One region of the Streptomyces sp. NPDC029296 genome, then DNA from elsewhere that is predicted to be linked to it. Evidence: riboswitches for the same ligand, from Rfam matches in the RefSeq annotation. Region 1 holds a riboswitch; the other holds the start of a gene.
What was found. Region 1 has a riboswitch for glycine ahead of gcvT (glycine cleavage system aminomethyltransferase GcvT). Riboswitches for the same ligand answer to the same signal wherever they lie in the genome.

Region 1 (3,393 bases):
GGCTGCGGCCGACGACCTCGACGATCCGGCCGCCCGCCGCGGGGATGCCGAGGGAGGCCGACAACACCTCCTCCAGCTCGTTGCCGGGCCAACCGCCGTGCGGGTGCGGGTGCGCCGGTGCCGGGAAGTCCGCGGGAAAGTCCGCCGGGAAGTCCATGTGCCTACCGCCTGCTGGGAACCACTGCTGTGACCATGAAGGCTAGCGGGTGGCACTGACAGCCCCTCACCGAGTGAAGCCGACGCGGGCGAGGACGTCCGCCGCGTCCCGGTCCAGCAGCACCGCCGCGCCGCACCCGGCGGGCAGCTCCCCCTTCTCCACCGCGCGCAGCAGCCGGGCCGTGGCGCGGCGGTGGCGGCGGAAGGCGTAGCGGGAGACGCCCCGGCCGCGCTCGCGCTGGCCCCGGCGGGCCGTCTCGGGGTCCACGTCGAGCAGCAGCAGGTGCAGGGTGCCGCCCCGGCGCCGGGCCGCGCGGGCCAGCCAGGCGCGCACCCACGGCTGGGTACCGCAGTCGTGCACGACCAGCCCCTCGCCGGTGCGCAGCGCCCGGCGCAGCCCGGCGTAGTGCGCGAGGCGGACCAGGGGGCGGTAGAGCGCGTACGGCAGTAAGCCGGGGACGCGGGCCTGGAAGCGGTCCCGGGTGTCCTGGGAGTCGACGCGGCGGCCGGCGACCGCGCGGTGCATCAGGGTGGACTTGCCGCTGCCCGGCAGCCCGGTGATCACCACCAGGTCGCGGGGGCCGAAGAGCAGGACGTGCGGGCTGCGGCCGGCCCGGTCGCGCAGATCGCGGACGACCGGCGCGGGGCGCTCCGCGCGGCGTTCCCGGGCCGCCGCGGCGGATGGTCCCGGAACCACCAGACCGGTGTGGGCGGCGTAGGCCGATGTCCTGTTCACCGTGATCGTCCTCCCCAGGGGCTCGGTCAATCCCATGCCCGTTCTGTGTAAAGGAAAGGTAATGGGAAACGGTCGGCGGTACGTGTGCGTACGGCCACAGGTCGGTCACAGGCGGCGCGCTCTGGATGGCCGGGGTGTGGCGTGCAATGATGAGGCCGCCAACTGCATACCGGCCGTTTGAATCCGCGCGGGAGAGTTCCCGGGCCCCCTCGGGGCCGCCTGGGGCGCCGAAGGAGCAAGTCCCTCCCTTGAATCTCTCAGGCCCCGTTACCGCGCGGGCGAGGCACATCTGAAAAGCGGGCCGCCGGCGACGGCGGCTCCACCCAAGGTGCAAGCCGTGATCGTCCCCGTGGCGGTGGCGGCGAACCTCTCAGGTTCCGATGACAGATGGGGAGGAACGTTCCTCGCCCCGTCCTTGTGCCCTGGGAGACGACCGACCGATGAGCAGTACCGAACTCCGCCATACCGCGCTCGACGCCGTGCACCGCTCGCTGGGCGCCACGATGACCGACTTCGCCGGCTGGGACATGCCCCTGCGCTACGGCTCCGAGCGCGACGAGCACACCGCCGTGCGCACCCGGGCCGGCCTGTTCGACCTCTCCCACATGGGCGAGATCACCGTGACCGGCGCCGAGGCCGCCGCCTTCCTGAACCACGCCCTGGTCGGCAACATCGCCTCCGTCGGTGTGGGCCGCGCCCGCTACACCATGATCTGCCGGGCCGACGGCGGCATCCTGGACGACCTGATCGTCTACCGGCTGGCGGAGACCGAGTACATGGTCGTGGCCAACGCCTCCAACGCCCAGGTGGTGCTGGACGCGCTCACCGAGCGGGCGGCCGGGTTCGCCGCCGAGGTCCGCGACGACCGGGACGCCTACGCGCTGATCGCGGTGCAGGGCCCCGAGTCCCCCGGCATCCTGAAGTCCCTGACCGACGCCGACCTGGACGGCCTGAAGTACTACGCCGGGCTGCCCGGCACGGTCGCCGGCGTCCCGGCGCTGATCGCCCGTACGGGGTACACCGGCGAGGACGGCTTCGAGCTGTTCGTGAAGCCGGAGCACGCCGTCGGCCTGTGGCAGGCGCTGACCGAGGCCGGCGAGGGCGTCGGTCTGGTCCCGTGCGGGCTGTCCTGCCGGGACACGCTGCGCCTGGAGGCGGGCATGCCGCTGTACGGGCACGAGCTGACCACCTCCCTGACCCCCTTCGACGCCGGGCTGGGCCGCGTGGTCAAGTTCGAGAAGGAGGGCGACTTCGTGGGCCGCGAGGCGCTGGCCGAGGCCGCCGCCCGGGCCGGGCAGAACCCGCCCCGGGTCCTGGTCGGGCTGGTCGCCGAGGGCCGCCGGGTGCCGCGCGCCGGGTACGCCGTGGTCGCGGGCGGCGAGGTGATCGGCGAGGTCACCTCCGGCGCCCCCTCCCCCACCCTGGGCAAGCCGATCGCCATGGCCTACGTCGACGCGGCGCACGCGGCGCCGGGCACGCCGGGCGTCGGCGTCGACATCCGGGGCACCCACGAGCCGTACGAGGTCGTGGCCCTGCCGTTCTACAAGCGCCAGAAGTAGCCGCCGGGCGCGCCCGCGCCCGCCCGGGGCCCCCGGCCGCGCGGCGGCGCGTGACCCTGCGCACATTCGCCCGCTCACCAGCGGTTTCCCCAGTCCCCCCGTCACCATCACTCCCGCGCGTACAGGAGAATTCAGGCCATGAGCAACCCCCAGCAGCTGCGCTACAGCAAGGAGCACGAGTGGCTGTCGGACGCCGAGGGCGGCGTCTCGACGGTCGGCATCACGGAGCACGCGGCCAACGCGCTCGGCGATGTCGTCTTCGTCGACCTCCCCGAGGTCGGCTCCACGGTGTCCGCGGGCGAGTCCTGCGGCGAGCTGGAGTCGACGAAGTCGGTCTCCGACCTGTACTCGCCGGTCACCGGTGAGGTCACCGAGGTGAACGAGGACGTCGTCAACGACCCCTCGCTGGTGAACTCGGCCCCCTTCGAGGGCGGCTGGCTGTTCAAGGTCCGCGTCACGGAGGAGCCGGCCGAGCTGCTCTCCGCGGACGAGTACACCGCCTTCACCGCCGGCTGAGGAGTCGTAGCGCCATGACTGTCCTGAACACGCCCCTGCACGAACTGGACCCGGAGATCGCCGCCGCGGTCGACGCCGAGCTGAACCGCCAGCAGTCGACGCTGGAGATGATCGCCTCCGAGAACTTCGCGCCGCTCGCGGTCATGGAGGCGCAGGGCTCGGTCCTCACCAACAAGTACGCCGAGGGCTACCCGGGCCGCCGCTACTACGGCGGCTGCGAGCACGTCGACGTGGCCGAGCAGATCGCCATCGACCGGGTCAAGGAGCTGTTCGGCGCCGAGTACGCCAACGTGCAGCCCCACTCCGGCGCCTCCGCGAACCAGGCGGCCCTGTTCGCGCTGGCCCAGCCCGGGGACACCATCCTCGGCCTGGACCTGGCGCACGGCGGCCACCTGACCCACGGCATGCGGCTGAACTTCTCCGGCA
Region 2 (3,393 bases), on a different contig from region 1:
GGATCATGCCGCGGTCGAGCGCGTAGTCGCGGTCGGCCAGGCGGCGCAGGTAGCGCAGCATCGCGGTCTCGGAGCGGTGCTGGTGGAAGACCGGATGGGTGAGGTAGGCGTCGGTGCGCAGCAGCGCCTCGGGCAGGGTGTCCTCGGCGGCCCGGTCCAGCGCCTCGATGTCGGCCTCGGCGCCGAAGGCGGCCCAGACGGCGGCCAGCCCGGCCCGGTCGGTGGTCTCGTCGCAGGCCGCGGAGACGTGGTCGGCGTCGACGAGCCGCAGGTTGACGCCCTTGTCCCGGGCGGCGGCGACGATCCCGGCGGCCTTGCCGGGCACGCGCGCGGTCACGGTGTCGAAGTACGCGCCGTGGACGATCTCCACGCCGGCGGCCTGAAGGCCCGCGGCGAGGAGGGTGGCGTAGCGGTGCGTGCGCCGTGCGATCGTCTTCAGGCCCTCGGGGCCGTGGTAGACGGCGTACATGCCGGCCATGACGGCGAGCAGCACCTGCGCGGTGCAGATGTTGCTGGTGGCCTTCTCACGGCGGATGTGCTGCTCACGGGTCTGCAGCGCGAGCCGGTAGGCCTTGTGGCCGTCGGCGTCGACGGAGACGCCGACCAGGCGGCCGGGCAGGCTGCGCGCGAACTTCTCGTGGACGGCCATGTAACCGGCGTGCGGGCCGCCGAAGCCCATCGGCACGCCGAAGCGCTGGGTGGTGCCGACGGCGATGTCCGCGCCCAGCTCGCCGGGCGAGGTCAGCAGGGTCAGGGCGAGCAGGTCGGCGGCCACGGTGACCAGGGCGCCCAGCTCGTGCGCCTGGTCGATGACGGGCTTGATGTCCCGTACGGCACCGGAGGCGCCCGGGTACTGGATCAGCACGCCGTTGATGTCGCGCTCGGCGATCCGCGCCGGGATGCCGTCGGACAGGTCGGCGACGACGACCTCCACACCGGTCGGCTCGGCACGGGTCTCGATCACGGCGATGGTCTGCGGCAGCGCGTCCGCGTCGACCAGGAACAGGCCCTTCTTGTTCTTGCCCATGCGCCGGGACAGGGCCATCGCCTCGGCGGCGGCCGTGCCCTCGTCCAGCAGGGAGGCGCCGGAGGTGGGCAGCCCGGTCAGCTCGGCGACCATCGTCTGGAAGTTCAGCAGGGCCTCCAGGCGGCCCTGGGAGATCTCCGGCTGGTACGGCGTGTAGGCCGTGTACCAGGCCGGGTTCTCCATGACGTTGCGCAGGATGACGGGCGGGGTGAAGGTGCCGTAGTAGCCCAGGCCGATCATGGAGCGCAGGACCTGGTTGCGGTCGGCGAGCGAGCGCAGCTCGGCGAGCACCTCGGCCTCGGTGCGGGCGCCCGGCAGGTCCAGCGAGTCGGCGTTCTTGATCACATCCGGGACCGCGGCGGCGGTCAGCTCGTCCAGCGAGCCGTACCCGACCTGCGCGAGCATCTTGGCCCGCGCCTCCTGGTCGGGCCCGATGTGGCGCTGCTCGAACGGGATGCCCGCTTCGAGTTCGGAGAGCGGAATGCGAGGGGCGGTCATGTGCGGAGGCCTCCTGGTCTGGCGCGACCTGCGAGGGGCGCCCCGGCACGGGCACCCCGACGGCCTCCCCCTCTGTCATCTGCACCTGAGAGCTTCACCGGGGGCCCGCGGGCACCGGCTTTCACCGTCGGTGAGAGCGGGAGCCGTCGACACCCGCCCTGCTTTCCAGAGTGACCTCGTCCGTGCGGTACGTGAGCCTGAGAGATTCCGGGGAGGAGTTGCTCCTTCGGCGCCTCCGACAGGGTCGGAGGACTCTCCCGCGCGGGGTCAGCAGCCGCTTGCCAGCCTACCAGCGAGGTCAATCGTGCGGTCTTCGAGTGGCCGCCTCCTCGAATGTGCTCTTTGGTAGTGCTTACGGATGAGTTGCGACCACGTGGAGGGAGAGGGACCGTGCAGACCGACATCGATCCGCGCAGCCTGATCGGCCGCAAGGCGTTCGACCGCAGGGGCACCAAGATCGGCACCATCGACGAGGTGTACCTGGACGACGCGACCGGTGTGCCCGAGTGGGCGGCCATACGCACCGGTCTGTTCTCCCGGGATGCCTTCGTGCCCCTGGAACCCAGCGAGCTGGTCGACGGCACCCTGCGCGTCCCCTTCGACCGCGCCCTGATCAAGGACGCCCCCGATTTCGGCGTGGGCCGCCATATCTCTCCCGAGCAGGAACTCCAGCTCTACCACCACTACGGCCTGGACACCGCCTCCCCTTCCGCGCTGCCGGACCACGACTTCGGCAAGCTGGCGGGTTCGGAGGAGGGCTGAGAGGACCCTTCCCGCCGGTCGCGCGCGTCTTCCTGCTCCCTGGTCTCCGTGACGCGCGGCTCTTCCGCGGCCCGGGCGTCTTCCGGAGCCCGGGCGTCTTCCGGAGCGTCCGGGGTGCGGGAAGGGTCCATGACCAGTGGCAACGGGTCGGCGGACGCCAGCTCGGGATCGTCGACGAAGAACGTCCGCACCCGGCCCGGCCCGGACTGGGGCGTCTCGAACCGCACCGTCACCCTGCCCACCCCGCTGCCCTGGACCCAGCCCGGCCCGTACTCGGCGTGCCGCACATCCTGCCCGGCCCGCCAGTGCGGCTCGGCTGTGTCCGGCCGTTCCCCCTCGGCCTCGGCGGCGTGCTCCTCGGGCTCCTCGTCCGCCGGCACCGGCATCGCCTGCGCGAACAGGTCCTCCTGCGTGTAGTCGGCGAGCCCGGACACGCCGACGCCGAGCAGCCGTACCCCGCCGGTGGTGTCCACGGAGTCCAGCAGCCGCGCCGCCGCCTCCCGGATGACCACGGGATCGTCGGTGGGCCCGCGAAGCGTCTCGGAACGGGTCAGGGTGGAGAAGTCGTACCTCCGTACCTTGAGCACGATGGTCCGCCCGGACAGCCCGGCCCCGCGCAGCCGCCGCACGCACCGGTCGGCCAGCCGCCGCACCTCCAGGCCGACCCGCAGCCGGTCGTGGATGTCCACGTCGTAGGTGTCCTCCACCGACACCGACTTGGCCTCCCGCTCGGCCACCACCGGCCGCTCGTCCCGGGCCAGGGCCATGGCGTACAGCGCCTGCCCGTGCGCCTTGCCGAGCAGCCGGACCAGCTCGTCCTCGCCGGCCTCCGCCAGTTCCCCGACCGTGGTGATCCCGGCTCTGCGCAGATGGTCCCCGGTGGCCGGGCCGACCCCCGGCAGCGTCCGCACCGGCATCGGCGCGAGCAGTTCCCGTTCGGTGCCCGGCTCGATCAGCACGAGGCCGTCCGGCTTGGCCTGCTCGGAGGCGATCTTGGCGAGCATCTTGGAGGCGGCGAGTCCCACCGAACCCGTGAGCCCGGTGACCGCCCGGATGTCCGCCCGCAGCTTCTCCCCGGCCCGTCGCGCCGACTGTTCGTCCCAGGC

Region 2: linked by a shared signal. The riboswitch ahead of gcvP (aminomethyl-transferring glycine dehydrogenase) and the one ahead of gcvT (glycine cleavage system aminomethyltransferase GcvT) in region 1 are both predicted to bind glycine.

The regions. Positions count from the first base shown of each region.
Region 1 covers NZ_JBVHXT010000042.1:49,202-52,594, forward strand. Annotated here, with positions in the region: gene ACZ4W9_RS31350 (enhanced serine sensitivity protein SseB) at 1-157, opposite strand, end outside; gene ACZ4W9_RS31355 (AAA family ATPase) at 224-892, opposite strand; glycine riboswitch at 1,071-1,175, shown strand; glycine riboswitch at 1,176-1,289, shown strand; gene gcvT (glycine cleavage system aminomethyltransferase GcvT) at 1,333-2,451, shown strand; gene gcvH (glycine cleavage system protein GcvH) at 2,590-2,967, shown strand; gene glyA (serine hydroxymethyltransferase) at 2,982-3,393, shown strand, end outside.
Region 2 covers NZ_JBVHXT010000010.1:183,102-186,494, forward strand. Annotated here, with positions in the region: gene gcvP (aminomethyl-transferring glycine dehydrogenase) at 1-1,525, opposite strand, end outside; glycine riboswitch at 1,701-1,795, opposite strand; gene ACZ4W9_RS11790 (PRC-barrel domain-containing protein) at 1,916-2,287, shown strand; gene ACZ4W9_RS11795 (DNA polymerase IV) at 2,209-3,393, opposite strand, start outside.